One region of the Streptosporangium sp. H13245 genome, then DNA from elsewhere that is predicted to be linked to it. Evidence: predicted binding sites of a transcription regulator. Region 1 holds the regulator's gene; each other region holds the start of a gene.
What was found. Region 1 encodes HrcA, which represses chaperone genes, less so after heat shock. Its sites were predicted from a motif close to TTGGCACTCTCNNNNNGAGAGTGCCAA; they were not measured.
Positions count from the first base shown of each region.

Region 2: groES (co-chaperone GroES) is a predicted target of HrcA. The motif match lies at 2,838-2,864, and genes of this name have one in related genera.
Region 3: ACW9TB_RS27025 (FmdB family zinc ribbon protein) is a predicted target of HrcA. The motif match lies at 5,110-5,136, and genes of this name have one in related genera.

Region 1 is NZ_JBSZKT010000015.1:93,570-103,948, forward strand. It holds gene ACW9TB_RS22425 (hypothetical protein) at 1-701, shown strand, start outside; gene ACW9TB_RS22430 (16S rRNA (uracil(1498)-N(3))-methyltransferase) at 763-1,494, opposite strand; gene dnaJ (molecular chaperone DnaJ) at 1,588-2,730, opposite strand; gene hrcA (heat-inducible transcriptional repressor HrcA) at 2,745-3,758, opposite strand; gene ACW9TB_RS22445 (hypothetical protein) at 3,941-4,708, shown strand; gene ACW9TB_RS22450 (DUF3097 domain-containing protein) at 4,767-5,582, shown strand; gene ACW9TB_RS22455 (DUF4870 domain-containing protein) at 5,607-6,287, shown strand; gene hemW (radical SAM family heme chaperone HemW) at 6,304-7,515, opposite strand; gene ACW9TB_RS22465 (hypothetical protein) at 7,661-8,494, opposite strand; gene ACW9TB_RS22470 (glycoside hydrolase family 18 protein) at 8,736-10,013, shown strand; gene lepA (translation elongation factor 4) at 10,096-10,379, opposite strand, start outside.
Region 2 is NZ_JBSZKT010000013.1:46,909-57,287, forward strand. It holds gene ACW9TB_RS20785 (coiled-coil domain-containing protein) at 39-1,328, opposite strand; gene ACW9TB_RS20790 (class I SAM-dependent methyltransferase) at 1,544-2,710, opposite strand; gene groES (co-chaperone GroES) at 2,954-3,265, shown strand; gene groL (chaperonin GroEL) at 3,358-4,977, shown strand; gene ACW9TB_RS20805 (sigma-70 family RNA polymerase sigma factor) at 5,254-5,892, shown strand; gene ACW9TB_RS20810 (hypothetical protein) at 5,975-6,178, shown strand; gene ACW9TB_RS20815 (DUF5319 family protein) at 6,139-6,516, opposite strand; gene ACW9TB_RS20820 (helix-turn-helix transcriptional regulator) at 6,636-7,646, opposite strand; gene guaB (IMP dehydrogenase) at 8,123-9,604, shown strand; gene ACW9TB_RS20830 (GuaB3 family IMP dehydrogenase-related protein) at 9,758-10,379, shown strand, end outside.
Region 3 is NZ_JBSZKT010000024.1:41,313-51,691, forward strand. It holds gene ACW9TB_RS27005 (phosphotransferase family protein) at 1-387, shown strand, start outside; gene ACW9TB_RS27010 (D-alanyl-D-alanine carboxypeptidase family protein) at 1,638-2,672, shown strand; gene ACW9TB_RS27015 (CpaB family protein) at 2,682-3,287, opposite strand; gene ACW9TB_RS27020 (S-methyl-5'-thioadenosine phosphorylase) at 3,590-4,399, opposite strand; gene ACW9TB_RS27025 (FmdB family zinc ribbon protein) at 4,716-5,081, opposite strand; gene ACW9TB_RS27030 (potassium/proton antiporter) at 5,509-7,014, opposite strand; gene ACW9TB_RS27035 (5-formyltetrahydrofolate cyclo-ligase) at 7,216-7,797, opposite strand; gene galU (UTP--glucose-1-phosphate uridylyltransferase GalU) at 7,823-8,722, shown strand; gene glp (molybdotransferase-like divisome protein Glp) at 8,728-9,915, shown strand; gene moaC (cyclic pyranopterin monophosphate synthase MoaC) at 9,912-10,379, shown strand, end outside.

The DNA of each region.
Region 1 (10,379 bases):
CCCCGGATGAGTACGGCGAGCTGCTTCGCCGCGCGCTCAGCGCGGAGGCGAACTCGGTCGTTCCCTCCCCGGACGGGCTGGAGATAATCCGGGGCCGCATCGAGCGGCGCGGGCTCCGCTGGCTGGTGTGGTGGCGCGCGGGGGCCTCCGTCGCCGGCGCGGTTCTCGTCGCGGCGACCGTCGTCATGGTGGTTCCCCAGTTCCGCGAGCAGGTGATCCCCCGGGTGAGCACCGAAGGGGTCAACTTCACCGAGGCGACCCCTCCCGTCGACGGGTCGGCCACCTCGCGTCCCCCGGCGCCCGACCCGCAGCCGCCGTCCAACCACGCCCCGCTCCCGGCCGTCAGCAGGTCGGGTCCCGGTGCCACGATGCTCCCTCCGACGCCCACCACGTCCAGGAGCGCGACCTCCAGCGCGCGGCCGACCTCCAGGACCAACCCGGCGACGACGGTTCCCAAGCCCGCGGCGACGCCGACGCCCACCTGCCCCACCTCCCTCGACAGCCCCGACGCCGAGCCCAGCGGGGTCCCCGCGAGGTGTGAGGAGGTCGAGGCGACACCGACGCCGACGAGGACGCGGACGAGGCCACCGGCTCCCTCGGAGAGCCCGTGCTCGCCCGACGAGTGCGCGCCCTCGGACGACGTGTCGCCCCCCGTGCCGACGGAGGCGAGCACCCTCGCCCCGACCCCCATCCAGAGCTAGCGCGGTGACCGGTCACGGCGAGCCCTGACCGGTCCTCCTCGAAGGGTCTTCGCGGCAGGTGTTACCAGCGGCCGGTGCGCGTCTGGAGCACCGCCGCCGCGACGACCCCGGCCGTCGAGGTGCGCAGCACCGTCGGCCCGAGCAGCGCCGGTACGGCCTTGGCCTCGCGGAACGCGGCGATCTCCTCCCCGGACACCCCGCCCTCGGGGCCGACCACCACGACGATGTCGCCGCCCGCGGGGAGAGGCAGCCCGGACAGCGGCGCGGCGGCCTCCTCGTGCAGCACGACCCCCAGCGCCGCCGCCGACAGCAGGCCCGTCACCTTCGCGGTGGAGGCGAGCTCCGTCACCTCGGGCAGGTGGAAGCGGCGCGACTGCTTGCCCGCCTCGCGGGCCGTGGAGCGCCAGCGGGCCAGCGCCCTGGCCGCCCGCTCGCCCTTCCACTGGGTGACGCACCTGGCCGCGGACCAGGGAACGATCACGTCGACCCCCGCCTCGGTCATCATCTCCACGGCCAGCTCGCCCCGGTCGCCCTTGGGCAGGCCCTGGACCACGACCAGGCGCGGTGACGGCGCGGGCACGTCGTGGCGGCGCAGCACCTCGACCCGGAGCGAGTCCTTGCCCGCCTCGATCACCACGCACTCGGCGACGGAGCCCGCCCCGTCGGTCAGGTCGAGCCGCTCGCCCGCCCGCAGCCGCCGTACGGCCGCCGCGTGGCGTCCCTCGGGACCGCCGAAGACGAACTCCGGCCTGGCCAGGTCGCCGGGCTCGGCCAGGAAGACCGGGACGGTCATGGGCCGTCGGGGCGGACCGCGCCGGGGTGCCGCGACCGGGAACGGGCCGGGACGACGCGCGAAGCCGAACGTCCCGGCCGGGAGCGGGCCGCGTCAGCGGCCATTGAAGGCGTCCCGCAGGCGGGAGAAGAAGCTCTGCTGCCCGGGGGCGAACTTGCCCGGCGGGCGCTCCTCGCCGCGGAGCCTGGCGAGCTCCTTCAGGAGGTCCTCCTGCTCGGTGTCGAGGCGGGAGGGGGTCTCCACGTTCACGTGGATGAGCAGGTCGCCCCGGCCCGTTTCGTTCAGCCGCTGCACGCCCCGCCCGTAGAGCGGGATCGTCTGCCCCGACTGCGTGCCGGGGCGGATGTCGAGCTCCTCGGCGCCGTCGAGCGTCTCCATGGTCAGGATGGTGCCGAGCGCGGCGGCGGTCATCGGGATCTGCACGGTGCAGTGCAGGTCGTCGCCGCGCCTCTCGAAGATCTCGTGGGGACGCTCGACGATCTCCAGGAACAGGTCTCCGGGCGGGCCTCCACCCGGGCCGATCTCCCCCTCGCCGGCGAGCTGGATGTGGGTGCCGTCCTCGACCCCGGCCGGGATGCGGACCTTGATGGTCCGCCGGGTGCGGACCCTGCCGTCGCCGGAGCACTCCTGGCAGGGGTTGCGGATGATCGATCCGAAGCCGCCGCACTGGGGGCAGGGCCGGGAGGTCATGACCTGGCCGAGGAAGGACCGGGTGACCTGGGACACCTCGCCACGGCCGTGACACATGTCACAGGTGTCGGGGTGGGTGCCCGCCGCGGCGCCGGAGCCCGTGCAGACCTCGCAGACCACGGCGGTGTCGACGACCAGCTCGCGGGTGGTGCCGAAGCCCGACTCGCGCAGGTCGAGCTCGACCCTGATGGTGGCGTTGCGCCCTCGGCGGGCCCGGGAGCGGGGACCTCGCCCGCCGCCGCCACCGGCCGCGCCGAAGAAGGCGTCCATGATGTCGCTGAACGGGAACCCGGCGCCGAAGCCCCCGGCCCCCGCGGCCCCGCCCGAGGCGAACGGGTCGGCGCCCATGTCGTACATCTGTCGCTTGCCGGAGTCGGACAGGACCTCGTAGGCCTGCGTGATCTCCTTGAAGCGCTCCTGGGTCTCGGGGTCGGGGTTGACGTCGGGATGCAGCTCGCGCGCCAGGCGGCGGTACGCCTTCTTGATCTCCTCCGCACTGGCGTCGCGGCGCACCCCGAGGGTGCCGTAGTAGTCGCTCTTAGCCACTTTTCGTTGACCTCTTATGATGCAGCCAGGATCTGGCTGACGTAGCGTGCCACCGCGCGCACCGCGCCCATCGTGACCGGGTAGTCCATTCGCGTCGGGCCCAGCACACCGAGCCGGGCCAGTTGCTTGTCCCCAGAACCGTATCCGGCGGCGACGATGGACGTGCCCTGGAGTCCGGTGTAGGGGTTCTCCGATCCGATCCGCACGGTCAGCGCGGAAAGGTCGGAGGTCTCACCGAGCAGTCGCATGAGCACGACCTGCTCTTCCAGGGCCTCCAGCACGTCGCGGAGCCCGACGGTGAAGTCGGCTCCCGCGAGGTTGGCGGCCCCGGCAAAAACGATCTTCTCATCATGCCTGTCCACCAGGGACTCAAGCAGTACGGACAGGATAGTGGCCGCGAGCGGCCGGTCCTCCGTGGGCAGCCGCTCCGGCAGGTCGGCGACCCTGTCGGGGACGCTGGTGAGCCCGCATCCGTCGAGGGAGGCGTTGAGCATCGCGCGCAGATGGGCCACGCGCTGCTCGTCGACGACGTTGGTCAGCTCGACCACGCGCTGCTCGACCCTGCCGGTGTTGGTGATCAGCACGAACATCAGCCGGCGCTCGCTCAGCGGCACCAGCTCGACGTGCCTGACCGTCGAGTGGGTCAGCGTCGGATACTGCACCACGGCGACCTGCCGGGTGAGCTGGGCCAGCAGCCGCACCGTCCGCATGACGACGTCGTCGATGTCCACCGCGCCCGCGAGAAAGCTCTCGATGGCCTTGCGTTCCGCGCTCGACAGGGGTTTCACCTGCGAGAGCCGGTCGACGAAGAGCCGGTAGCCCTTGTCGGTGGGCACCCGGCCGGCGCTGGTGTGGGGCTGGGCGATGTAGCCCTGCTCCTCCAGAACCGCCATGTCGTTGCGGATCGTCGCCGGGGACACCCCCAGGTTGTGCCGGTCCGCGAGAGCTTTCGAACCCACCGGCTCGTTGGTGGACACGTAGTCCTCGACGATGGCGCGGAGCACGGCGAGCTTGCGGTCGTCGACCAACGTGGTCACCTCCCTGCCTGCGTTCAGAGGGAAACACGAGGTTTGGCACTCTGTGTTCCCGAGTGCCAAGTGTACGGCCCCGTCGCGGAAGGCGCGATAAGCAAGAGCTGCGGATGATGACGGCAAGCCGTTGTCAAGTCAACTGCTATCGCGATCCAAGCGACACCCACCACAATTTGGTCATGTCCAACGATTTCGGTTCTTATCCGGGCGACGCCTCCCGCGGCCCCGGTCACGGCGGCCCCCAGCAGCCGCCGTATGGCCAACAGCAGTACGGCCAGCAGCAGTACGGCCAGCAGCCCCCCTCGTACGGTTACGCCCCTCCCGGCTACGGCGCCCCGCAGGGACCGCCGCCGCCCAGCGGGAAGATCAAGCCGAGCATCGGATGGATCGTCGGTGTCTGGCTGCTCGCCCTGGTCAGCATCATCATCGGCGTCGGCGGCTTCGCCGGCGGCCTCGTCGGCGCGGTCACCGACGCGGCCCCGACGAAGACGTTCGCCCCCGGCGAGGCCGCGACGGTCGCGATCGACCCGGCGGACAAGCCCGCGATCTACGTCGCCACCGGCGGGCCCACCCAGTTCGGGTGCACGCTGAAGGGCGGCACGGGCACGCCCCGCCTGCAGAAGCCCGACATCCAGCAGACCGTCGCGGGATCCGACGGCGTCACCTGGGAGATGGGCCTGCGGGTCGGCGTGGACCAGGCGGGCGACTACCAGGTCCAGTGCTCCGCCGACCCCGCGGAGGGCACGACCTTCGGCGTGGGCAAGGAACTGGCCGCCGACTCGCTGGTGGGCGGGGTGGCCGCCCTGTTCGTGATCCCCGGTATCGGGTTCCTGCTCGCCATCGTCGTGACGATCGTCGTGATGGTGAAGCGGAGCGGCGCCCGCAAGCGCCAGGCCGCCGCGGTGCCGGTGGGGCAGTGGGGACAGCCGGGACCCTACGGCAGGTGACGGTGGTGTTTGCTAGCGTCCCACCTGATCCCCGGCGAGAGAGGGTGGGCGGTCGGTGATGTACGAGCGTGACGTTCTGGCGGGAGACTGGCGGCGCCCCCGCAGGGGGACGATCCCCCAGGTTCCCGCGGAGCTCGACCTGGTCGTCGAGGACGCCGACGGCGGCTTCTGCGGCGCCGTGGTGGCCTGCGACAAGGAGGCCGTCACCCTGGAGGACCGCTTCGGGCGCCGGCGGGTGTTCCCGCTGGAGCCGGCCGCGTTCCTCCTGGAGGGCAAGGTGGTGACGCTCGTACGGCCCGCCGCCGCGCCGCGCGGCCCCCGGCGGAGCGCGTCGGGCTCCATCGCGGTGGAGGGCCTGCGGGCCCAGGTCGCCAAGGAGAGCCGGATCTACGTGGAGGGCGTGCACGACGCCGCGCTCGTGGAGAAGGTCTGGGGGCACGACCTGCGGGTCGAGGGCGTGGTCGTGGAGTACCTGGAGGGGGTCGACCACCTGCCCTCGATCGTCGAGGAGTTCGGCCCGGGGCCGGAGCGGCGGCTGGGCGTGCTCGTCGACCACCTGGTCCCCGGTTCCAAGGAGAGCCGGATCGCCGCGCAGATCTCCTCACCGCACGTGCTGATCGTCGGGCACCCGTTCGTGGACGTCTGGCAGGCGGTCAGGCCGCGCGTGCTCAAGATCCCTTCCTGGCCGTCGGTGCCACGCGGCGTGCCCTGGAAGGAGGGCGTCGTCGCCGCGCTGGGCTGGAATATGGAGCCCGCCGCCGCATGGCGCCGCATTCTCGGATCGGTCACGACATATGCCGATCTGGAACCCGAGCTCCTCGGCCCCGTCGAGGAATTAATCGACTTCGTGACGGTTCCCGGCGAGGATGGCTAGGCCGTCAACCCATCAGGAGGGGACATGAGCGAGAACCCCGAGGACCCACCGGGCGACGACCGGACACGGCGTATCGGTGACCCCCCTCCCGGCCATACCCGGCCGGGTCAGAGCCCCCCGCCCCCGCCCCCGGGGTACGGCCAGCCCGGCCCGCCCGGCCAGGGCTACGGCCACCCGGGACCGGGCTACGGGCCTCCCGGCCAGGGCTACGGGCAGCCGGGCCAGGGCTACGGGGGCTACCCGCCGCCCGCCTCCCCGTACGACGCGGGCGGCTACCAGAGCGGCCACCAGGGGGGTTACCAGCCCGGATACCCCGGCTACGACGCGTACGGCGCGCCGCAGGGGTACGGCTACCAGGTCCCGCCGGGGACGTACGGCCCGAGGCCGGGCAGCGACGACACCACCATGTCGATGCTCGCCCACCTGCTGGGCCTGCTGACCTCCTTCGTCGGGCCGCTGGTGCTCTATCTGGCGAAGAAGGACGAGTCGCCCTACGTGCGCGACCAGTCCGCCGAGGCGCTCAACTTCCAGCTCACGGTGCTGATCGTCTACGTCGTCTCCTGGGTCCTGGCGTTCGTGCTCATCGGTTTCGTGCTGATGTTCTTCCTCTGGATCGGATCGATCATCATGTCGATCGTCGCCGCGGTGGCGGCCAACCGGGGAGAGAGATACCGCTACCCGATGAACATCCGCTTCGTCAGCTGACCCGCCCGAGAGTCCCTCAGGTGAGGTCGCGGACCAGCGCGTCGGCCAGCAGGCGGCCGCGCAGGGTGAGCACCGCGCGGCCCGCCTTGAACGACTCCACCTCCAGCAGGCCGTCGGCCAGCGCGCGGGCGACCACCGGGGGGCGTTCCAGCTCCCCGAGCGGGAAGCCCCTGGCGAGCCGCAGCTCCAGCATCAGCCGCTCCACCGCCCTGTCCCGCGGGCCCAGCACCTCGCGCGCGTGCGCGGGCGAGGTGCCCGCGGCCAGGCGCTGGGCGTAGGCGGCGGGGTGCTTGACGTTCCACCAGCGGGTGCCGCCGACGTGGCTGTGCGCCCCGGGGCCGACGCCCCACCAGTCGCCGCCGGTCCAGTAGAGGAGGTTGTGGCGGCAGCGCCCGGCCTCCGAGGTCGCCCAGTTGGACACCTCGTACCACTCGAACCCCGCCTCGGCCAGCATGGCGTCGGCGATCAGGTAGCGGTCGGCCGCCACGTCGTCGTCGGGCATCGGCAGCTCGCCGCGCCTGATCCTGGCGGCCAGCCTCGTCCCGTCCTCGACGATCAGCGAGTACGCGGAGACGTGGTCGGGTCCCGCCTCGATCGCCGCGGCCAGTGACGCGCGCCAGTCGTCGTCGCTCTCCCCCGGCGTGCTGTAGATCAGGTCGAGGTTGACGTGGTCGAACCCCGCCTCCCGCGCCTCCCGTACGGCCCGCGCGGGCCGGCCGGGGGTGTGGCGGCGGTCCAGCACCTGGAGCACGTGCTCGCGTGCGCTCTGCATCCCGAAGCTCATCCGGTTGAACCCGCCCGCGCGCAGCTCCGCCAGGTAGGCGGGGTCCACCGACTCGGGGTTGGCCTCGGTGCTCACCTCCGCGCCGGGGGCGAGCCCGAACTCCTCCTCGATCGCCCCCAGGATCCGTACGAGGTCTCCGGCGGGAAGCAGGGTGGGGGTTCCCCCGCCGAAGAACACGGTCTCGACGGGGAGGCGCGCGGCGCCGAGGTTGGCCCGTGCCCGCCGCACCTCGTCGACGGCGGTGTCCGCGTAGTCCTTCTGCGACGCGCCGGGGCCGAGCTCGGACGCCGTGTAGGTGTTGAAGTCGCAGTAACCGCACCGGGTCACGCAGAAGGGGACGTGGACGTAGAAACCGAAGGGCCGCTCGCCGAGCCCGGCGAGCGCGCTCTCCGGGAGCTCGCCCGAGGCGGGCGCGGGATCCCCGTCGGGAAGTGTGGATGGCACGCCCCAAGTCTGCCGCTTCCTCCGCGATGCCCGGTACGCCGAGGATCAGGTACGCCGAGGATCAGGCGACCAGGGACGCCGACCGGCTGGAACGCCTGCTCGGGGACACCGACCGGCTCGAAGTGATGGAACCCCCGCCCGGGGGTCAGATCTCGTGCTCGTCCCGCACCGGCAGGTCGTACCGCCGGGCGAGGGGGTTCCACAGCCTCAGGAAGCCCTTCTTGGCCGTGGTCGCCTCGCCGGAGAAGGCGAGCCCCCGCCGGTAGTCGTCGTCGCCGCTCCAGGCGCGGTCGCACCCGGCCTCCTGGCGGGTCGCCCAGGCGAGGAACGCCTCGTCGGCGTCGAGCGAGGCGGTGAGGGCCCTGGTGAGGCGCTCCTTGACCGCGTCGCCGCCGTCGAGCGCACCGACCCCCAGCGCCCTGACCTGGACCACCTGCTCGCGGCGGGCGGCGGTGATCCGCTGGAGCGTGGCGAGCCCGGTGGCGGTGCCCTCGCAGGAACGCAGCTGGTCGAGGGCCGAGCCGAGGCCCGACCTGGAGCCGCCGCTGTCGGCGAGCAGGGCGTCGAGGACCCTGGCCTGGGTCTCGGCGTCCCCGGGCCCCTGTGGGACCCGCGCGACCCGCCCGGCAGGGGGCGTCCCGGTCTCGGCCTCCGCCCGGTCACCGCTCGCCGCCGTCCGGATGCCGCCCGCCACGGACGTGCCGCCGTCTCTCAGGGTGAGCCAGAAGGCCCCCGCGGCGACCGTCATCACCGCGAAGAGCGTGGCCAGCGCGACCGGCGGCCAGACCTTGCGGTCCTCGCGGGGCGGCCGGTCGCGGCCCCGCGACGGTGCCGGAGCCCAGCCTCCCGGCGTGGGCGGCCGGGGCCGCTCGTCCGGCGGGAGATGCTGCTGCCAGTCGGCGGGGTCCTGCCGCCACTCCCCGGGCGGGATCCGGCTCCCGCCCGGGGGAACGGGCTGGGCCGGTGGGGACTGGCTCACCGGGGGCTGCCCCCCCGTCGGCGCCCCACACCTGGGGCATCGCGGCAGCCCGCTCACAGGGGTGCCACACCGGTTGCAGAACGCCTGCTGCTCCATGCCTTACCAAGTTAGTCGAAGCATCCCGCCGCCCACCGGTCAAAACGCCGTTGGCCGTTGACGGCCAGATCACGCAGGTCTACGATCCGGGGAAACTTAAAGGAAAGTTTCCTATAAGTTACTATTCCAAGCAGTGGAGAAGCCCGTGCAGAGACTCCTCCGTAAAGTGATCGCGGCAGCCCTCGCCGCGGGTCTCGCGGCGGTGGCCGTTCCGGCCCCGGCCCAGGCCCAGACCCCCCAGGGACACGGTGACCGCTACAAGCGGGTCGCCTACTTCATCCAGTGGGGCGTCTACGGTCGCAACTACCACGTCAAGGACATGGAGACCAGCGGCGCCGCCGCCAAGCTGACTCACATCAACTACGCCTTCGGCTTCGTCAACGCCGAGGGCACCTGCTACTCCCCCGACCCGTGGGCCGACTGGCAGCGCCCGGTGCCCGCCGAGCAGAGCGTGGACGGCGTCGCCGACGAGGCGGGCCAGGCGCTGAACGGCAACCTGAACCAGCTGAAGAAGCTCAAGGCCAAGCACCCCGGCCTCAAGGCGCTGATCTCCCTCGGCGGCTGGACCGGCTCGAAGTACTTCTCCGACGCGGTGCTCACCCCCGAGAGCCGCGCCAAGCTGGCCGCCTCCTGCATCGACGTGTGGCTCAAGGGCAACCTGCCCGGCACCGCCCCCGGCACCGGCGCGGGCGTGTTCGACGGCATCGACCTCGACTGGGAGTGGCCCGGCTCCTCCGGCGAGGTCGGCAACGTCATCCGTCCCGAGGACAAGCGGAACTTCACCCTGTTCGTCACCGAGATCCGCCGCCAGATGAACGAGTTCGACCGGCGTACCGAGCTGACCGCCTTCCTGCCCGCCGCCGCCGCGAAGATCGACGCGGGCTTCGAGGTCCGCGACGTCTTCAAGCAGCTCACCTTCGCCACCGTCCAGGGCTACGACCTGCACGGCCCGTGGGAGACCGTCACCGGCCACAACGGGAACCTGTTCAACGACCGCCGCGACCCCAACCCGGTGAAGTACAGCGTGGACCAGACCGTCCGCGACTACATCACGCGCGGCGCCCCCGCCAAGAAGATCGTGGTGGGCGTGCCGTCGTACGGCCAGGGCTGGACCGGCGTCACCGGCGGGAAGAACGGCCTGTACGGGACCTCCACCGGCCCGGCTCCCGGCACCTTCGCCGCGGGGACCGAGGACTACAAGGTCCTCGTGAACAAGCCCGGCAAGCGCTACCGCGACCTGCTGACCGGGTCGGTGTGGCTCTACGACGGTAACGAGTTCTGGTCCTACGACGACCCGGCCTCGCTGCTCCAGAAGGCGGCCTACATCCGCCTGAAGGGCCTCGGCGGCTCGATGATGTGGTCCATCGACCAGGACGACAACAAGGCGTCGCTCACCTCGGCGCTCTACAGCGTCCTGCGCTGAGCGACCCCCTCATACCGGGCGAGGCCGCAGGATCTGGGTCACCAGCGGCCTCGCCCGCACGTTTTACAACCGCCCCCGGCGGCTACTTCTTGGGCTTGTCCGTGGAGGACTCGGTGGACAGCGCGGCGACGAACGCCTCCTGGGGCACCTCGACGCGGCCGACCATCTTCATCCGCTTCTTGCCCTCCTTCTGCTTCTCCAGCAGCTTGCGCTTGCGGGAGATGTCGCCGCCGTAGCACTTGGCGAGGACGTCCTTGCGGATGGCGCGGATGTTCTCACGGGCGATGACCCGGGCGCCGATCGCCGCCTGGATCGGCACCTCGAACTGCTGCCTGGGGATGAGCTCGCGCAGCTTCTTGGCCATCT
Region 2 (10,379 bases), on a different contig from region 1:
TGGCGGCGTCCGTGCTCCGGACCCCGTACGAGGCCGGGTCAGTCCTTGTCGCCCCGGGTGGGGCGGAGCAGGGCCTCGGCCAGGGCCAGCATGGTCTCCTCCAGGGCGCCCAGGCGGCGGGTGAGGTCGGTGTGCGCGGGCTCCACGGTCTCGCTCAGGGCCTCGGAGAGCTGGTCGCGGTCGGGCAGGGCGCGGAGCGTCTCGGCGAGGGGGGCCAGCGCGGCCTCGGCCCTGATGACGCGCTCGTCCAGGGAGTCGAAGCGCTCGCGCTGCTCGTCGGTCTGGACGCCGATGAGCGCGCCGACGCCGAGGACGGCGGGCAGGGCCTCCATGCGCTCGTCCAGGCTCTCCAGGCGCTCGGCGGACTTCTCCGCGTGCCCGTCCAGCGTGGACAGCCGGGAGTCGATGACGTCCATCCGGCCGGTGAGGCGGCCCTCGATGTCGTCGAGGCGCTCGTCGAGGGTGTCGAAACGGCCGCCGGACGCCATGCGATGGCCGTCCAGCCGGTCGATGCGGCTGTCGATGCGGCTCTCCACGGCGGCGGCGCGCTCGTCGATCCTCGGCACGACCAAATCGACCCTGGCGCCCACCTGCTCGATCCTGCCGCTCACCAGGTCCACCTTGCCGTTGACCTGCTCGACGGCGGCGAGCATCCGGTCGGTGGCCGTGCCGACGCTCTGCTGGACGCTCGCCGCGAGGTCGAGCATCCCCGCCTCGACGCGCCCGGTGCGCTGGGAGAGGTCGGCCAGGGCCCTGTCCAGGCGGCCGAACCGGTGCGCCGCGATGCCCATGTCGGCCTGGAGCCTGCCGAGGTGCTCGGCCAGCTGCCGCACCTGCTCGTCGAGGCCCTGGGTGCCGTCCGAGATCGACCGCAGGCGGGTGAGCGCCTCGTCCACGCTCTCGCCCACGGTGCCGAGGTCGGTCCAGAGGCTCGGCAGCTCGCCGAGAGGGGTGACCCGGTCGCGGACGGTGTCGACGCGGCGGCCGAGGGAGTCGATCCGCTCGCCGACGGAGTCGACGTGGTCGCGTACCGCCTCGACGTGCTGGGCCAGGCCCTCGGCCCAGGAGGGCGGGCGGGCGGCGATGTCGTCCAGCCGCCCGTGGACGGACTCCAGCGTGCCGTTCAGCCCGCCGATCTCGCGCTCCCTGACCTCGCGCAGCAGCCACTCCATGCCCTCCAGGCGCTGCCGGATCTCGTCGAGCACGGCGCCCTGGGTCCGCTGCTCGTAGACGTGGTCCTGTGCCGCGCGGGCGAGGAGCTCGCGCATCCGGTCGGAGATGGCGGTCTGGCTGCCTGCCTGGAGCAGGGTGTGGTCGGAATGATCCACCGAGAGCTCCTTCACTCGCCGACGCTCAGCCGCGCGGTTGGATTTGATGGGATTTGCCGATGAACGAGAGAAAACCGCAGGCGAGAGAGAACTCCCGCCCGGTAACCCTAGCCCCTGGATCAAGGTTTTCCGGCAGCGAGATTAAAAAAGAGGAATTGCCGGTTGGCTGGAAGAATTGACGGTTTTTAGCTGGTCCACCATGGCTGGTCCGCAGGTCAGCCAGGCTCGCACACGAAGGCGAACGGCCGGTCGCCGATTCGGGTGAGAATGACCACCGCGGATTCGCCGCCGGAAAGCCGGAGGTCTTTCCTGAGGCGGTCGACGTCCACCGCGGAGCCGCGCTTCTTGATCGTCACATTGCCCGCGCCGCGCTCGCGCAGCGCCGCCCGCAGCCGCTTGAGCGAGAACGGCAGCGTCTCGTGGACCTCGTACCGCGACGCCCACGGAGTCGGGGTCGCGACGTCGCCGGTGATGTAGGCGATCTGCGGGTCGAGCAGGTGCCCGCCGACCGCCGCGGCGATCTCCGCGACCAGGTGGGCGCGGATCGCCGCGCCGTCCGGCTCGTAGATGTAGCGGCCCGCGGGGCCGGTGGCGGGATCGCCGAGGGCGGGGTCGGGGGTCATCGTGTCCCCCGACGGCAGGATCGTGGCCCTGCGCGCCGTCTCGCCCGCCAGCGTGCCGCACCAGATCACGGCCTCCTTGACGTCGCCCCGGTACGAGACCCACTCGGCCTCCGCGCCCTCGGGGACGAACTCGTACGGGATCCCGGGGGCGACCTTCAGGCAGGCGGCCCCGGCGCGGGCCACCATCTCCAGCACGGCGGGCCAGGGCGGTGAGTAGCCCATCGGGTCGAAGGTCCTGCCCCGTGCCGTACGGCGCGCGGGGTCGGCGAACAGGACGTCGAAGGCGGCCGGGTCCAGGGTGGAGGCGTCGGCGGCGCGGACCGAGACCCGGTCGCCGAAGCCCAGGGCGTCCGCGTTGGCCTGGGCGATCGCGGCGGTGAGCGGGTCGGTGTCGACGGCCTCGACGGAGCACCCGGCCCTGGCCAGGGCGAGGAGGTCGCCGCCGATGCCGCAGCAGACGTCGGCGACCCGTGAGCCCGCGGGGACGCGCCGCGCCCGGTGGTCGGCGACCTCGCGGCGGGTGGCCTGCTCCAGGCCGGTCCGGGTGAAGTACATGAGAGCGGCGTCGGCCCCGAACTTCTCCCGCGCGCGCGACCGAAGTGTGGCCTGGGTGAGCGCCGCGGAGGTCAGGTCGGCATCGTAGATCTTTCTCAGCCTCGTCACCGCCGCCACCGGGTCGTCGCCGGAGGTCTCGGCCGCCGCGCCCAGGGCCTCCTGGCCGCGCGGGGTCAGGAGTTCCCGGAATGCGTCGAGATTCACACCAGGCGACGCTACCGCCTCAGCCGTAGGGCTTCGTGAGGGGTTCCCACCTGGTTTGACGTTCGCGTGAAGCGCAGAAGGGGTGCTTCGTGTTGACTGTCAAGGCCACCTTGCATACTGTTCCGTATTGGCACTCTCCCGGTGAGAGTGCCAAATACATGCGACGAGGCAGGTCTGACACCCGCGACGGCAGACCGCTGGTCGCCTCTTCTAGATCGTTCACATCTGAAGGGGAGGTCCGACGTGACGACCGCCACCAAGGTTCCCGTTAAGCCGCTCGGCGACCGCATTGTGGTCCAGCCGCTTGAGGCCGAGCAGACCACCGCTTCCGGTCTGGTCATCCCGGACACCGCCAAGGAGAAGCCGCAAGAGGGCAAGGTCCTCGCGGTGGGTCCCGGCAACTGGGATGAGGAAGGCGAGAAGCGCATTCCGCTCGACGTCAGCGAGGGCGACGTGGTCCTCTACAGCAAGTACGGCGGCACCGAGGTGAAGTACAACGGCGAGGAGTACCTCGTGCTCTCCGCCCGTGACGTGCTCGCCATCATCGAGAAGTAATTCTCAACTTCACAAAGATGACGTATCGAGCCCCGGGTCGCGAGAGCGCCCGGGGCTTTGATGCGCCGACGTACTTATAAGAGAGGATTGTCATGCCGAAGATCCTGTCGTTCGAGGAGGACGCGCGCCGAGCTCTCGAGCGCGGCGTGAACGCTCTCGCGGACGCGGTCAAGGTGACGCTGGGCCCGCGTGGCCGCAACGTCGTCATCGACAAGAAGTTCGGTGCGCCGACCATCACCAACGACGGTGTCACCATCGCCCGCGAGGTCGAGCTGGAGGCGCCGTACGAGAACCTGGGCGCCCAGCTGGCCAAGGAAGTGGCGACCAAGACCAACGACGTCGCCGGTGACGGCACCACCACCGCGACGGTCCTGGCCCAGGCCATGGTCCGCGAGGGTCTGCGCAACGTGGCCGCCGGAGCGCAGCCGCTCTCCCTCAAGCGCGGCATCGACATCGCGGCCAGGGCCGTCAGCGACCGGCTGATCGAGTCGGCCCGCCCGGTCGAGGACAAGAAGGAGATCGCGAATGTGGCGACGATCTCCGCGCAGGACGCCAAGATCGGCGAGCTGATCGCCGAGGCGTTCGACAAGGTGGGCAAGGACGGTGTCATCACCGTCGAAGAGTCCAACAGCATGGGCCTGGAGCTCGAGTTCACCGAGGGTCTCCAGTTCGACAAGGGTTACCTGTCGCCCTACATGGTGACCGACCAGGAGCGCATGGAGGCGATCCTGGAGGATCCCTACATCCTGATCACCCAGGGCAAGATCGCCTCTGTCGCGGACTTCCTGCCGCTGCTCGAGAAGATCGCGCAGACGAAGAAGGCCCTGCTGGTCATCGCCGAGGACGTCGAGGGCGAGGCCCTCGCGGTCCTCGTCACGAACAAGATCCGCGGCACCTTCACCTCCGTCGCCGTCAAGGCGCCGGGCTTCGGCGACCGCCGCAAGGCCATGCTGCAGGACATCGCCATCCTCACCGGTGGCCAGGTCGTCAGCGAGGAGATCGGCCTCAAGCTGGAGCACGTCGGCCTGGAGGTGCTGGGCACCGCCCGGCGCGTCGTCATCACCAAGGACTCCACCACCGTCGTCGACGGTGCCGGTGACGCCGCGGGGATCGCCGACCGCGTCAAGGAGATCAAGCTCGCCATCGAGCAGTCCGACTCCGACTGGGACCGCGAGAAGCTCCAGGAGCGTCTCGCCAAGCTCTCCGGCGGCGTCTGCGTGCTCAAGGTCGGCGCGGCCACCGAGGTGGAGCTCAAGGAGAAGAAGCACCGCCTGGAGGACGCCATCTCGGCGACGCGTGCGGCGATCGAGGAGGGCATCGTCTCCGGCGGTGGCTCCGCGCTCATCCACGTCTCCAAGGTCCTCGACGACCTGGGCCTGACCGGCGACGAGGCGACCGGTGTCTCCATCGTCCGCAAGGCTCTCGTCGAGCCGGCCCGCTGGATCGCGGAGAACGCCGGTCTTGAGGGCTACGTCGTGACGGCGAAGGTCACCGAGCTGCCCGTCGGCCAGGGCTTCAACGCCGCCACCGGCGAGTACGGCGACCTGATCGCCCAGGGCGTCATCGACCCGGTCAAGGTCACCCGCTCGGCCGTCCAGAACGCCGCCTCCATCGCCGGCATGCTGCTGACGACCGAGGCGCTCGTGGTGGACAAGCCCGAGGAGGAGGCCCCGGCCGCCGCCGGTGGCCACGGTCACGGTCACGGCCACTGACCCCTCACCGCATCCCGGTTCCGTACGGCTCGCGTCTCCCCGGAGGCGCGAGCCGTTCGCGTTTTGCGGTAAACCGAAAACGATCTCAAGCGTCTCGCGGGGCGGAAGGCCAAACGCGGTTCTAACGAATAGCCGACGTATTTGGCAATCTAATGAAATATTTGCACATTCTGTAGTCGTTGCCGTCGCCGTTTGATTACGCGCCGTTATCTCCGCCTCAATGTGACCAATCCGTAGCCGTTTGCGATGACGACAGTCACTATCAGGGCGGGCATCATGCCTAACGTGACCGAGGGATGCGTCGCCGACGCCAAAAATGGGGTGAGGCTTGCGACGAGGTCTGATGGGGTCGCCCATAGGGATGATCTCAAGGATCTGACGAGCCTCGCCGTTCAGGGGGATCGCACCGCGATCGAATCTCTGATCGCGCAACTGCGGCCGATGGTCGTCCGATATTGCCGTGGTCGTCTGGGCCGGGTTTCCGGTCAGTATCACATCGCGGACGACGTGGCCCAGGAAGTATGCATAGCGGTGCTGTCCGCACTGCCCCGCTACCGTGACATGGGACGCCCGTTCGCGTCCTTCGTCTTCGGCATCGCGTCTCACAAGGTGGCCGACGCGCTGCGCAGCTCCGTACGATCCGCCGTGCCCACCCAGGACCTTCCTGACGGGCCCGACGAGGGTCCGGGGCCGGAGGAGACCGTGGTGCGTTACATCGAGGCCGAACACGCCCGCCGGCTGCTGTCGAGGCTGCCGGACAACCAGCGCGAACTACTCATGCTCCGAGTGGTGTCGGGCCTTTCCGCCGAGGAGACCGGTAATGTACTTGGCATGTCACCAGGTGCGGTTCGCGTGGCCCAGCACAGGGCGCTGGCCCGGCTACGAGCGATGGCGGAGCTGGAGTCGATAGCTTGACCGCGGAGCTGTCGAGCAGGGGGCGCGAGCGGAAGCCCGAACCGCGGGACGGGGCTCGCGACGACCCGGAGCGAGAACGATCATGACAACGGTTCACCCGCGACGTCCGGCTCGGAGATACGGGCCGGACGAGGACCCGGCGGTAGCCGAGACCGACGAGCTCGTGGAGGCGCTCTCCGGCAGGGCGCCGGTCTCCACCTCAGACGTCGCGGTCGCCCTGCTGGCGGCCCTCGTCGACGACGTGGATCAGCGGTGTTCCTCGGTGTCGATCACGCCGTCCACGTAACCACGGGCGTACTCCCAGCTCACGTAGTCGGTGGGGTTGGGCTGGTAGGCGGGCTCGTGCACCTGGGGCTGACCGTTCTCGATCATCTGGCGCAGGTTGCCGCGCAGCAGCTCCCAGTCGAAGTAGTGCTGTTCCCCGCATTCGGGGCAGTCGAGCACCAGGCCGAGCACACCCTGGGGCTCCAGCAATGAGCGGAAGACCTCCACGTCGGCGAGGTCGGTCATGGCCTCGTCGCGCTCGTCGGTCGTCAGCGGCTCGGGATCGTCGGGATCGCCCAGCGCCGCCGCCGGGTCGTCGGGGTCATCCGCGAACGGGTCGCGAGGGACATCGTCGAGCACGATCCCACCTTATGGCCTGGATGTGACAGACAGGGTCCGAACTGCACGAGTAGGACGCTTCGGGGCGGCCCGGACAGAGCCGGAGGCTTGGTACACGGATGGGGAATCCATGGGAGACCCTAGACGAGCCAGCCGCGCCGGGAGGCCTCCACCCCCGCCTGGAACCGCGACTGCGCCCCCAGCTCGGCCATGGCGTCGGCGAACCTGGCGCGCACCGTGCGGACCGAGACGCCCAGCTGCCGGGCGATCACCTCGTCGGGGACGCCCTGCCCGGCCAGCCGCAGCACCCTGACCACCCCGTCGTCGCGGTACGTCCAGGGCAGGCGGGCCGCGCGGGCCCACAGCTCCTCGAAGAGCGAGCGTAGCGCGGCCACCACGACGGGAGCCCTGACCAGGTGGAAGTTGTAGGCGTTCTCGGCCAGCGCGCCGCCCCACTGGGCGGGCATGCCCGCGGCGTCGTCCCCCGCGACGAGGAACCAGCTCGGCACCGTGTCGAGGGTGCGCACCTCGGCCCCCGCCTCCTCGAACTGGTCCAGCTTGTCGCGCAGGCCGGGGATCTCCAGGGTGTGGACCGGGATGGCGACCCGGCAGGAGAGCAGGCCGTCGCGCTGGGCCCCGATCCACTGGTCGGCGTAGCGGTGCGCGAAGTCGCTCATCGTCCGCCGGTCGGGGATGCCCGACAGCAGCTTCAGCGGCGGGGCCTGGACCGCCATGCCGATCACGCTCTCGTAGAGCTCGTCGGCCCCGCCGACCAGGTCCACGGCGAACTGGCCGGTCTGGTAGTCGCGCCCGGCGTCGTACTGGTGGATGAAGCCGCGGATCGAGCCGAGCACGGTGTCGATCCTGCGGCTCTCCGCGGCGAGCCGGTCCAGCCTCTCGGCGATCAGGTGGCCGAGGGCCGCGGCCGGGTGGCGGGCGAGGTACTCGCCTTTCTGCTCGTCGACCACGCCCAGCCGTACCAGGGTGGCGAGCTCGCGGCGGAGCGGCTCGGGCGAGCCGTTGGTGGCCTGGGCGAGATCGGCGCAGGTGGCGCGGTGCAGGCGCAGGACCGCGTTGTACAGGGCCGTCTGGGCCGGGGTGAGCCCCAGGGTTTCCAGCGGATCGGGCAGTGCGAATGTGTCGGTACGCATTAGCGAGGGACTCCTGCAGGTGACACGAGGTCTGGCGAGGATAACCCGGCGAATCATCCCTGTCCGGGCGTTGCTCCTACTCGCTTTACCGCCGTGTGCAGCTTCGTGCAATTGCACGTTTGGACATTGCGAGGCGAACGCATCGTGACGCAGTCTTAACGGAGCGTCGGCAGAGGCGCGGATCACGCCGTCGTCCGGATGCGGAGGGGGGTCCGGGTGGCGTCAAGGCGTCCCCGCGCCGACGCCGGTGATCCGGGGGACCGAGCGGGTCACCGACCGCTCGGTCCCCCGCTTTTCCCTGCTTTTCCATTCTTTCCCCGTTTTCCCCGGGTCCTCGGGGGCCTGTCTTTCCCCCGGGCCTCCCGGGACCCGGCTCTTTCCCCCGGGTCCATCGGGTTTGGCGCCAGACTCTAAACTGTGATCCGGGGGTCGGCGCCTTTCCCCGTCATGAGAGCGCCGCGGCAGGAGGGTTGCAGATGGCCAAGTTCACCGAGCCGGGGCTCACGTTCGACGACGTGCTCCTCGTCCCCGCCTATTCGGACCTGCAGCCGGGGCAGGCCGACACCACCACGCGGCTGTCTCGGGGCATCACCCTGCGGATCCCGCTGGTCTCGGCGGCGATGGACACGGTGACCGAGGCCCGCATGGCGGTGGCGATGGCACGTCAGGGCGGCATCGGCGTCCTGCACCGCAACCTGTCGATCGAGGACCAGGCCCAGCAGGCCGACCTCGTCAAGCGCTCCGAGGCCGGGATGGTCACCAACCCGGTGACCTGCTCCCCGGGCGAGACGCTGGCCGACGTCGAGCGCCTCTGCGCGACGTACCGGATCTCCGGCGTCCCGGTGACCGACGAGACCGGCGTGCTCGTCGGCATCGTCACCAACCGCGACATGCGCTTCGAGACCGACGAGAACCGTCCGGTACGCGAGGTCATGACCCCGATGCCGCTGGTCACCGCGCCGGTCGGGGTCTCCACCGACGACGCGTTCGCCCTGCTCAAGCAGAACAAGATCGAGAAGCTCCCGCTGGTCGACGCCGGAGGGCGGCTGCGCGGGCTCATCACGGTCAAGGACTTCACCAAGAGCGAGCAGTACCCCCTCGCCACCAAGGACGCCGACGGCCGGCTCGTCGTGGGGGCGGCCGTCGGCGTCGGGGGCGACGCGGAGAAGCGGGCGATCGCGCTGATCGAGGCCGGGGTCGACGTGATCGTGGTGGACGTCGCGCACGGTCACTCCAAGGGCCTCGCCGACATGATCGCCAAGATCAAGTCCAACAGCCGGGTCGACGTGATCGGCGGCAACATCGCCACCCGGGCGGGCGCCCAGATGCTGGTCGACGCCGGGGTCGACGCGGTGAAGGTCGGGGTCGGGCCCGGCTCCATCTGCACCACCCGCGTGGTCGCCGGGGTCGGCGCCCCGCAGGTGACGGCCATCCACGAGGCCTCCCTCGCCGCCGGGCCCGCCGGGGTCCCGGTGATCGGCGACGGCGGCCTCCAGTACTCGGGGGACATCGTCAAGGCCATCGCGGCCGGGGCCGACACGGTCATGCTCGGGTCGCTCCTGGCGGGCTGCGAGGAGTCCCCGGGTGAGCTGATCTTCATCAACGGCAAGCAGTTCAAGTCGTACCGGGGCATGGGCTCGCTCGGCGCGGTCCGCAACCGCGAGCGCGGCGGCGCCTCCTTCAGCAAGGACCGCTACGCCCAGGGCGACGTCGGCGCCGAGGACAAGTTCATCCCCGAGGGCATCGAGGGGCAGGTCCCCTACCGGGGCCCGGTCGCCGCGGTGGCCCACCAGCTCATCGGCGGCCTGCGCCAGGGCATGTGGTACGCCGGGTGCCGTACGGTCACCGACATGCACGTGCGGTGCGAGCTGATGCCGATCACGGCGGCCGGTCTCAAGGAGAGCCACCCGCACGACATCCAGATGACGGTCGAGGCGCCCAACTACCACGGTCGCTAGGGCGGCGCGCCGCGCACGCGGGAAGAACGTGGCGTGCGCCCCGCACGCACGGGACGCCGCGCGCACGGCCGTACCGCATGGAACGCGGCGTGCATGGCGCACGCATGGAACGCGGCGTGCGCTGTGCACGCACGGAACGGGAAAGACAGACATATGACTCAGGTGGAGATCGGCCGCGGCAAGAACGGCCGTCGTGCCTACGCGCTCGACGAGATCGGCATCGTTCCCTCCCGGCGCACCCGCGACCCGGAGGAGGTCTCGATCGCCTGGCAGATCGACGCCTACCGCTTCGAGCTGCCCGTCGTGGTGAGCCCGATGGACAGCGTGGTCTCGCCGAGGACCGCCATCGAGGTCGGCAGGCTCGGCGGTCTCGCCGTGCTCGACCTCGAAGGGCTGTGGACCCGGTACGACGACCCGATGCCGCTGCTGGAGGAGGTGGCCGAGCTCAAGGGTGAGCCCGCCACGAGGCGGCTGCAGGACATCTACAACGCGCCGATCAAGGAGGAGCTGATCGGCCGGCGCATCGAGGAGATCCGCGCCGCCGGGGTGGCGACGGCCGTCCGGCTGTCCCCGCAGCGCACGGTCCAGTACCACAAGGCCGTCATCGACGCGGGCGTGGACATCTTCGTGATCCGCGGCACCACGGTCTCCGCCGAGCACGTCTCCGGCAGGGCCGAGCCGCTCAACCTCAAGCAGTTCATCTACGAGCTCGACGTCCCCGTGGTCGTCGGGGGGTGCGCCACCTACACCGCGGCGCTGCACCTGATGCGGACCG
Region 3 (10,379 bases), on a different contig from region 1:
GCGGAGGTCGAGGCTGGCTGGCCGGAGGCGGCCAAGGGCGACACGCTGCTTCACGGCGACATCCGAGCCGACAATGTGCTGCTGACCGCCGGGGAAGTCATGATCGTTGACTGGCCGTGGGCGTCCCTGGGGGCGGCCTGGTTTGACCTGCTCCAGATGCTGCCCAGCGTACGGATGCAGGGCGGCCCGCGTCCGCAGGACGTGTTCGACACCCGTCCGGTGGCTCGCGACGCCGATACCGAGGCGGTGACCACGGTCCTGACGGCGCTGGCCGGTTTCTTTCTCCGCCAGTCCCGCCAGCCGGACCCGCCCGGCCTGCCGACCTTGCGAGCCTTCCAGCGCGCCCAGGGGGACGTCGCGCTCGACTGGCTCCGCGACCGAGTGTGAACCCGCCGCCCCTGGCTCCGCGACCGCGTGTGAACTCCGCGACCTCCCGACGACCACGGACACCGGGAGGTCGCGGAGGCCGCCGGGAGGCGGCGTGCGCTCGGCGCGGCGGGAACGGTCAGAGGCGGATTGGCGAGAACGCGGGAACGGTCAGAGGCGAGTTGACGGGGACGCGGGAACGGTCGGAGCGGGGTTATCGGTTTCGCTGACCTGGAGTAAAAGGGCGGCAAGTGGGTGGGTGTGCGGTGGTGAGCGAGGTTAGTGTCACGCCTCGTGATCGACAGGCGGCGGAAACGCATTCGCGGACATCGGGCACTGCGGCCGGTGGTGCTGTGCGGTGCGATGTTGGCGCCCGCGCTCCTGGCCGGGGGGCTGCTGGTGGCCGAGCTGACGGGCTACGAGGCGGCCGTCCGGAGGGCCGGGGCGGGTGAGGAGCCCCGGGAGCCGGGGGGTGCCGACGGGCTCGGGGGAGCCGGGGAGAGCACGGAGACCGGGGAGGCCGGAGGGGCCCGCGAAGGCGAGGGCCTTCGGGCGGCGGCCGGGGAGCGACGGGGATTCCAAGGAGGATTCCAGGAAGGCGGGGGAGCCTGGACCGGTTCGGCGTCCCGGCTGGGGGTCGGGGGCCCCGCGCGGTCGCCGGACGAGGAGTCGCCGGGGGACGTGGTGGCCGTGGTGCCGGTCGTGGTCGGTCCCGTGCGGAGCCGGGTGTTCGAGCCGAGGCTGGTGCCTCCGCCGTCGCGACCCGAGCGGGTGTACGGGGGATGGGTGCCCGTCGCGGCGAAATCGGGAGTGCGTCACTCGGAGGAACCGGGGCGGCCCGGCCTGCCGGACGATGCCCGTGAGGCGAACGGGACGGATGGTGCCGATGAGACGGATGTGGTCGTTCCCATAAAGACCCGCCCGCAAGGCTCCAGAGGGCCACGGAAGGTGGCGTTGCCGCCCCCCGTGGCACCCGGGGCCCAGGGGGAGCGGACGCCGCCACTCGCGCGACCTGAGCCCCGGGACGGGTGTCCGGCGGAGTGGAGGGGGACGTGGCTCTGGGAGGTCTGTAAGAAGCGCGGGCGGCAAGAAGTCTGACTTGTCCGGTCACGAAAAGGGGTGTTCGGCGCATAACGGCTGTGGAGAGTCTGGCCCGTGCACTTGGTCAGCTGTAGTAGCGTGCGTGCCTGACCCAGGTCACGAGTTCGCAAACGGAGGGGTCGAACGTGCCACCTCGTCGATCAGCGGGTCTGATCGCCGTCGTCGCGACGATGACTTCCTTCCTGCCGGGAGCCGCTGCCGCGCAGCGGGCGCCGGCGGAGGTTCAGGCCGTCGTCGCCGCAGAGCCGGTGAATCTCACAGAACTGCGTCGTGAGGCGGAGAAGGCTGCGAAGGATCTTGAGGCCGCGACCAAGGCGCTGGAGCAGCGGCGGACCCAGATCCGTACGTCGGAGAAGGGACTCTCCACCAAGCTGCGGGAACTGCAGGTGGCCGAGAGGGCCTTCGCTCAGGTACGGCAGCCGCTGTCGGATCTCGTCGGGTTCCTCTACCAGCAGCCCGCCGGCGGGGACGTGGCCGGTTTCCTGTCCGGCGAGTCCAGCTCCGACACCCTGCGCGCGATGGCGGGCCTCACCCAGATCGTCGCCGAGCGCGACCTGATCCTTGAGGACAGCAGCCGCCTGCAACTGGAGCGGGAGCGCCTGGCGGGCGAGGCGCAGGAGCTCCGGGCGGGCAACCTTCTCGCGGAAGCGCAGATGGGCGCCGAGATCGAGACGCTCAGGGTGCGCTCGCAGAAGATCGTGCAGTCCCTGACCAAGGCCCTGGTGAAACTGGGCGTCAAGATCGACAAGAAGGGGCGTCCGGCGGCCGGGTGCGACCCGACCAGGGCGACCTCGATGGACGAGTTTCCCAACGGCCTCATCCCGCAGGCGTACCTCTGTCCGCTCCAGCAGCGGGGCAACCAGTTGCGGGGAGACGCCGCGCTCGCGTTCATCAGTCTCAACGAGTCGTACAAGCGGCAGTTCGGCAGGCCGATGTGCGTGACCGACAGCTACCGGAGCCTGGCCGAGCAGCAGTCGGTCTACTACACCCGCCCCGGCCTGGCCGCGGTCCCGGGCCGCAGCAACCACGGCCTGGGACTCGCCGTCGACCTGTGCGGAGGCGTCGAACGCTTCCGCTCGGCCGAGTTCAACTGGCTGGAGACCAACGGCAAGAAGTTTGGCTGGATCCACCCCGACTGGGCCTATGTCAGCCCCTTCGAGCCCTGGCACTGGGAGTATGACCCCAAGATCGGCTCTTTGTTGTAGGTGCGCGGGTCACCGTGCGCGGGAGCCGATCGTGATGGAGAGCCGCCCGCCCGCCTGGGCGGAGGCCAGCTCGGTCGCCTGGGCCGACGTGGTGGCCAGCACGACGAGCGCGCCCCGCTCCGACTCCCCGCCCGGGGTGGCCAGGACCGTGACGTCCTCGGCCGCGATGGTCGCCGGGGCGATGCCGTCCCATGTCGAGGTGGCGGCGAGCACGTCCACCACGTCACCGGGGGAGATCAGGCGCGCGGTCTCGGGATCGGCGACGCGTACGGGGGTGGCGACCGTGCCCGCGCCGTGGGCGGCGAGCAGGCTGGGGCCGAGCAGGCGGACGTCGGTCAGCGGCTCCCCACGCCGTGCGGGACCGGTCAGGATCTTTCCCGCGAACGGGATGCCGGGCCTCAGAGCGCCGTCGGGGACCGTACCGGGTCTCAGCGGAGCCGGTATCAGGTCGGCCGCCTCCAGCGCGCCTCCGGGAAGATCCCTGGCGGCGACCAGGACGGTCACCGAGGCGGTGTCCGGGCGCAGCGCCAGGACGGCGCATCCCATCGCCAGGGCGGCGACGACGGTGGCGATGAGACGGTGACGACGGCCGAGAAAGCGGCGCAGAGCGCGCATGGCTGACTCCAGAGGTGGGAGCCGGGCGGCGCGGTGCCCGTGATGGGTGGGACGCCCGGCGGAGTGGCCGTGCGGTGCCCGTGATGGGTGAGATGCGCCCGGCCGAGTGGCCGTGCGGTTCCCATGGTGGATGAGGTGCCCCGCCGACTGGCGGGGCGGGGCGGATCGGGGATTCTCGACAAATCGGGGTGTGTGGGTGCGGGATTCACCCTTTTCAGGTTCAGGCTTCAGGGGTTCGGCGGGTGACGTGCCCGGCGGTGAGCCGGGGCCGCCGACCACGCCGAACCACGCCGACCACAGGGTCAGCCGGGGAGGTCGAAGGGGAGCTTGAGGCCGTCCAGGGCGTCCGGGCAGGGGCAGGTGCGCTCTTCGGGGAGGGCGGCGACGACGTCGCCGACGAGGGAGCGCATGCGGCCGACATTGGTGGCGAAGAAGGAGAGGACCTCGTCGTGAGTGACCCCCTCACCCGCCTCGACCCCGGCGTCGTGGTCGGTGACGAGGGAGATCGTGGTGTAGCAGAGGGCCAGCTCACGGGCGAGGACGGCCTCGGGGAAGCCGGTCATGCCGACGATCGACCAGCCGTTGCCGCTGAACCAGCGGGACTCGGCGCGGGACGAGAAGCGGGGGCCCTCGATGACCACGAGGGTGCCGCCGTCGGTCACCTCCCAGTCGGCGGAACGCGCGGTGGAGACGGCCGCCGTACGGCCCGAGGGACAGTAGGGGTCGGCGAAGGCGACGTGGACGACGCCGCCCGCGTCGTAGTAGGTCTGCACGCGCCCCGAGGTGCGGTCGACGATCTGGTCGGGGACGACCAGGGCGCCGGGACCGATCTCGGCGCGCAGGGAGCCGACCGCGCTGGGGGCGAGGACCTGGCGGACGCCGAGGGAACGCAGTGCCCACAGGTTCGCCCGGTAGGGGATGCGGTGCGGTGGGAAGCGGTGGTCGCGGCCGTGGCGGGGCACGAAGGCGACCGAGCGCGACCCGATCCGGCCGACGGTGACGACGTCGCTGGGCGGGCCGTACGGTGTGGTGATCTCGACCTCTGTGGCGTCGTCGAGCAGGGAGTAAAACCCCGAACCGCCGATGACCCCGATGTCCGCGCGAGTGACCATGAAGCTGAGATTAGCGCCATGGACCGGTCCCTGAGGAGCCCCGGTAACAGCCTGTGGATAACCGCGTCCCGGGGTAGCCGCCTGGTCGCTTCCAGTAGAACCGGCGGGACGGTGATCTGTCCCGCGACGCCGGTGGCGGACGGAGGGGCCGGGGCCCGTCAACCCCGCTCGGCCGTCGTCACCCTTGTTTTAGCGGGCAGGGGAATCCCGGCCCGGGGCAGCCGGTTGGGCGGCCGTCCGTGAACGCCCGACCAGGGGGTGGTGGGTTCGAAACGGCCGATCAGGGGGGTGGGTTCGAGGGGGACGGGGATCCGGCTCAGGAGGCCGCGGCGGCCGTGCTGCTCGCGGTCTTCGCGGACGTGGAGTCTGACGACTTCGACGAGGACGAGGACGAGTCGGACGAGCTCGACGAGTCAGATGACTTCGACGAGGACGAACCGGAGGAGTCCGAGGAGCCTGAGGAGCTCGACGAACCGTTCGCGGAGGTCACCGTGCTCGACGACGAGGACCGGCTGTCGGTCCGGTAGAAGCCCGAGCCCTTGAAGACGATGCCGACCGCGGAGAACACCTTGCGCAGGTCGCCCGCGCAGCTCGGGCACTCGGTGAGAGCGTCGTCGGAGAACCTCTGGACGATTTCGAACTGGTTGTTACAGGCAGTGCAGGCGTACTGGTAGGTGGGCACGCGCTCCTCCTCGTATGATCCGCGCCGATTGGCACTCTAGTGGCGCGACTGCTAATGGTACGCAGCCGACAAGCTTAAACGCGAGTCGGAGTCCTCGCATTCCGTGGCCGGATTCCGATCGGACGGGGCGGGGCCTCGCCGTGAACGCGGCCCGGCCTGGGGGATCGGGCGTTGCCGGGTCCCACTTCGGAGGGGGCCGACCCCGAATCCTGTTTCGAGAGCGATGGGAGTGGTGGGAGCGATGGGGAGCGGTGAGAGCGGTCCGGCCCCGAATCAGGGACCCCGGACAGGGACCCCTCAGGGACCCCGGACAGGGATCTCGGATCAGGTGTGGCCGGATCTCGCCGTGGACATGGCCCGGCCCGGCGGATCGGGTGCCGCCGGACTTCGGTCAGGTGCCGTACCCCAATCAGATGCCGCACCCCGGTCAGGTGCCCCGCTCGCCGTACCAGCCCGCGAGCTTACCCTTGCGGCTGATCGCCCGCATCCGGCGTTCGACCGTGTCACGGCAGGCGGCCGTGGTCACGACCAGCAACTGGTCGTCGACCCTGATCCTCGTGGAGTCGGTGGGGACGAACGTCCGGCCGTCCCTGACGATCAAGGTCACCTGGGCGTCCGTGGGCAGCCGCAGTTCGAAGATCTCCACACCGTGCAGCCTGGACGTCGGAGGCACCTTGATCTGGAGCAGATCGGCGTTGAGCTCCTCCAGCGGCGCCGACTCGACCTCCAGGTCGCGGGCCTCGGCGGGCGTGGTCAGCTTGAGGAGTTTCGCCACGAACGGCAGCGTCGGCCCCTGCAACAGGGTGTAGACGATGACGATCACGAAGACCTCGTTGAACACGAGCTTGGCGGTGCCGTCCTCGACGGAGTTGGCCGCCCAGGGAATGGTCGCGAGCACGATGGGCACCGCGCCGCGCAGCCCGGCCCACGACAGGAAGGCCTGCTCCCGCCAGCCCAGCCGGTCGATGCGCGTCAGCCGGGTCAGGAACGCGGAAACGATGATCGACAGAGGGCGGGCCACCGCGACCAGGATCAGTCCGGCCACCAGTCCTGGCACGATCGCGGACGGCATCTCCGAAGGGCTGGCCAGCATTCCGAGCATGACGAACAGGCCGATCTGGGCCAGCCAGGCCACGCCCTCGGCGAAACCCCGCGAGGCCGCGCGGTGCGGCATCCGCGAGTTGCCCATCACCAGCGCCGCGAGGTAGATCGCGAGGAAGCCGCTGCCGTGCAGCAGCATGGCTCCCGCGTAGGCGACGAACGCGAGCGCGAGCACCGCGATGGGATACAGGCCGGAGACGGGCAGCGCGATGCGGCGCAGCGCGTACGCGCCGAGCGGGGCGACCGCCAGGCCGACGGCCGCGCCCACCACCAGTTCGAAGAGCACCTCGAACAGCGCCACCCCCAGGCTGGGCGAGGTCGCGGCGCTCAGCAGCATGACGGCGATCACCGTGGGCGCGTCGTTGAGACCCGACTCGGCCTCCAGGATGCCCGCGAGGCGCGACGGCAGGGGCAGGCGGCGCAGTACGGAGAAGACTGCGGCGGCGTCGGTGGAGGCGAGGATCGCGCCGAGCAGTAACGCGGTCCGCCAGTCCATGCCGAGGATCAGGTGGACCGGGACCGCGACGGCCACGATGCTCACCCCCACGCCGACGGTGGCGAGCACCAGGGCGGTGGGAATGGCTCCCTTGACGTGGCTCCAGGTGGTGGTCAGACCACCCTCGGCCAGGATGATCGCCAGCGCGATCAGGCCTATCTGCTGCGCGAGCTGCGGGTCCTCGAACTGCAGCCCGAACCCGGACTCGCCGATGAGCAACCCGAAGCCCAGGAAGATCAGAAGACTGGGCAGCCCGCTCCGATGGGCGACACGTACCGCGACGATGGCCGCGATGACGATTCCGGCACCGAGAAGCAGCCAGACGTCCACTCCCATCTGGTCCCCTCTCTGACTCCGGGGACCATTGTGTCGCATTCGAAAGGGCCGCCACGCACGAGTGGCGCGCACTCCCTGTCACGATCCCGACGCCTTCAGCTCCGCGCCCGGCGGGGATTCCGGTGCCCTCGGTCCCGCTTCCCGTCACGATCTTGACGCTTTAGGCCCCGCGCCCAGCGGGGAATCCCACAGGTCGATCGGTCACGCCCCTGCGGTCGCGGTCTTGAAGATCCCCTCGGGGGTCGCCGCGTAGCGGACCGCGACGTCGTGGGACTCGGCGGGTACGCCGTCGAGCAGCTCGCCCTCGTGGAGCAGCGCCACCGTCGGCACGTTCGGGCCGACCCTCGCCAGCGCCCGGTCGTAGGAGCCGCCGCCCCGGCCCAGCCGTACCCCGGTGAACCTGTCCACCGCGAGGGCGGGCACGATCACCAGGGCGGCGGTTCTGACGGCGTCGACCCCGCGCCGGGTGTCGACCGGTTCCATGATCCCGAAGCGGCCGGGAGCGAGGGTGTCGGGGCCGTCGTACACCGCCCAGTCGAGATCGTCGTCGTCGCGGAGCACGGGCAGGATCACGGTCGCGCCGTGCTTCCACAGGGCGAAGACCAGCCCGTGGGTCGCCGGTTCTGTCCCGATCGACCAGTAGCACGCGACCAGCCCGGCCATCTGGACCCAGGGGCGGTCCAGCAGGGACTCCCTGATCTGGACGGAGGCCGCGTGCCGCTTCTCGCCGGGGATCGAGGCGCGTGCGGCCTCGATCGTGGCACGCAGCGTCAGCTTGTCCACAGGTCCCTCCACTAAGGTTTCGGTTATGGCCGACTTCGAAGCTGTGACGAAAGCCGTCGTTCCCGCAGCGGGTCTGGGCACCCGTTTTCTTCCGGCGACCAAGGCGACCCCCAAGGAGATGTTGCCCATCGTCGACAAGCCCGCGATCCAGTATGTCGTCGAGGAGGCCGTCTCCGCCGGGCTGCTCGACGTCCTCATGGTCACGGGGAAGAACAAGCGCTCCATAGAGGACCACTTCGACCGCGCCCTCGAGCTTGAGGAGATCCTGACGGCCAAGGGCGACGACGAGCGACTTTCCCAGGTGCGGGAGCCCGCCGACCTGGCCATCCTCCACTACGTACGGCAGGGCAAGCCGCGCGGCCTCGGCCACGCGGTCCTGTGCGCCAAGCAGCACGTGGGCGACCACCCCTTCGCCTGCCTGCTCGGCGACGACCTCATCGACCACCGAGACGAGCTCCTCAAGCGCATGATCGAGGTCCGCGGCACGCGCGGCGGCAGCGTCATCGCGCTGATGGAGGTCCCCCCCGAGCAGGTCTCCCTGTACGGTTGCGCCGCGATCGAGCCCACCGACGAGGACGACGTGGTCAGGGTGACCGACCTCGTGGAGAAGCCCCCCGCGGACGAGGCCCCGTCCAACTGGGCCATCATCGGCCGGTACGTGATCGACCCGGCCGTCTTCGAGGTCCTGGAGAACACCCCGCCGGGACGCGGCAACGAGATCCAGCTGACCGACGCCCTCCGTACCCTCGCCGGGCGCGGCAGGGACGAGGGCGGACCCGTGCACGGCCTGCTGTTCAGGGGCCGCCGCTACGACACCGGCAACAAACTCGACTACCTGCGCACGGTGGTGCAGTTCGCCGCCGAGCGCCCTGACCTGGCACCGGAGTTCATGCCCTGGCTCAAGGAGTTCCTGGCCTCGCGATGAGCCCCATGAAATCGGTCGACGACCACCTCTCCGACATCCTGCGTACCGTACGGGTGCTCGCCCCGCTGGAGCTTGAGCTGGAACGGGCCCTGGGTACCACGCTGGCCGAGGAGGTCACGGCCCCGGTAGCGCTGCCGCCCTTCGACAACTCCGCCATGGACGGCTACGCCGTGCGGGCGGAGGACGTCGCGGGTGCCCCGGTGACGCTCCCGGTGATCGACGACATCGCGGCCGGAGACGGCCGGTTGCAGGCGATCGGCCCCGGCATGGTCATGCGGATCATGACCGGGGCCCCGCTGCCCGCCGGGGCCGACGCGGTGGTTCCGGTCGAGTGGACCGACGGCGGCACCGCGCAGGTCGTGATCGGCCGTACGGTGCCGGAGGGGAACGCCATCCGCAGGTCCGGGGAGGACGTGCGGGCGGGCGACGTCGTCCTGCCCGTGGGCACCCCGATCGGGCCCGCGCAGCTCGGCGTGCTGGCGGGCGTCGGCCGCCGCCGGGTCCTCGTACGGCCCCGCCCGCGGGTGGTCGTGATCTCCACGGGGGCCGAGCTGGTCGAGCCCGGCCTGCCCCTGGGGGCCGGACAGATCTGGGAGTCCAACAGCTTCGCCCTGGTCGCCGCCGTCCGCGAGGCGGGCGGCGAGGGCTATCGGGCGGGGATCGTCGGCGACGACGCCGCGGCGTTCCTCGACCAGCTCGACGCGCAGCTCCTGCGGGCCGATCTGGTGATCACCAGCGGTGGCGTCTCGATGGGCGCGTACGAGCCCGTCAAGGAGGCGCTCGGCCCGCTCGGCACGGTCCGTTTCGAGCGGGTCGCCATGCAACCGGGCATGCCCCAGGGCTTCGGCGTGGTCGGCGAGGACCAGGTGCCGATCTTCGCGTTGCCCGGCAACCCGGTCTCGTCGTTCGTGTCGTTCGTCCTGTTCGTCCGGCCCGCGCTGCGTAAGATGGGCGGCCTGCCCGAGGAGTCCGCGCCGAGCGTGCGGGCGGTCACCACGGGTCCGCTCCGCTCGCCCGAGGGCAGGCGCTCCTACCTGCGCGGCGTGCTCGGTCCCGGCGGTACGGTCGGCCCGGTGCGCGGGCAGGGTTCCCACCAGCTCGCCGCCCTGGCCGCGGCGAACGCCCTGATCGTGGTGCCCGAGGGCGTCACCGAGCTTCCCGAGGGTACGGACGTGGAGGTCATCCCCCTGTGAGCGACCGGGACACCGGATTCACCCACCTCGACGAGACCGGCGCGGCGCGCATGGTGGACGTCTCGGCCAAGGACGTCTCCCTCCGTACGGCGACCGCGACCGGCAGGGTCCTGCTGTCCGCCGAGGCCGTGGCGTTGCTGCGGTCGGGAGAGGTCCCCAAGGGCGACGCGATCGGCACCGCGCGGATCGCCGGGATCATGGGCGCCAAGCGGACCCCCGACCTGATCCCGCTCTGCCACCCCATCGCGCTGCACGGCGTCAAGGTCGAGCTGACCGTGGCCGACGAGGGGGTGGAGATCACGGCACGGGTCAGGACGGCCGACCGTACCGGCGTCGAGATGGAGGCGCTCACCGCGGTCTCGGTCGCCGCGCTCGCCCTGATCGACATGGTCAAGGCGGTCGATCCGGCGGCTGTGATCACCGATGTCCGCGTCGAGGAGAAGACCGGCGGCAAAACGGGAATC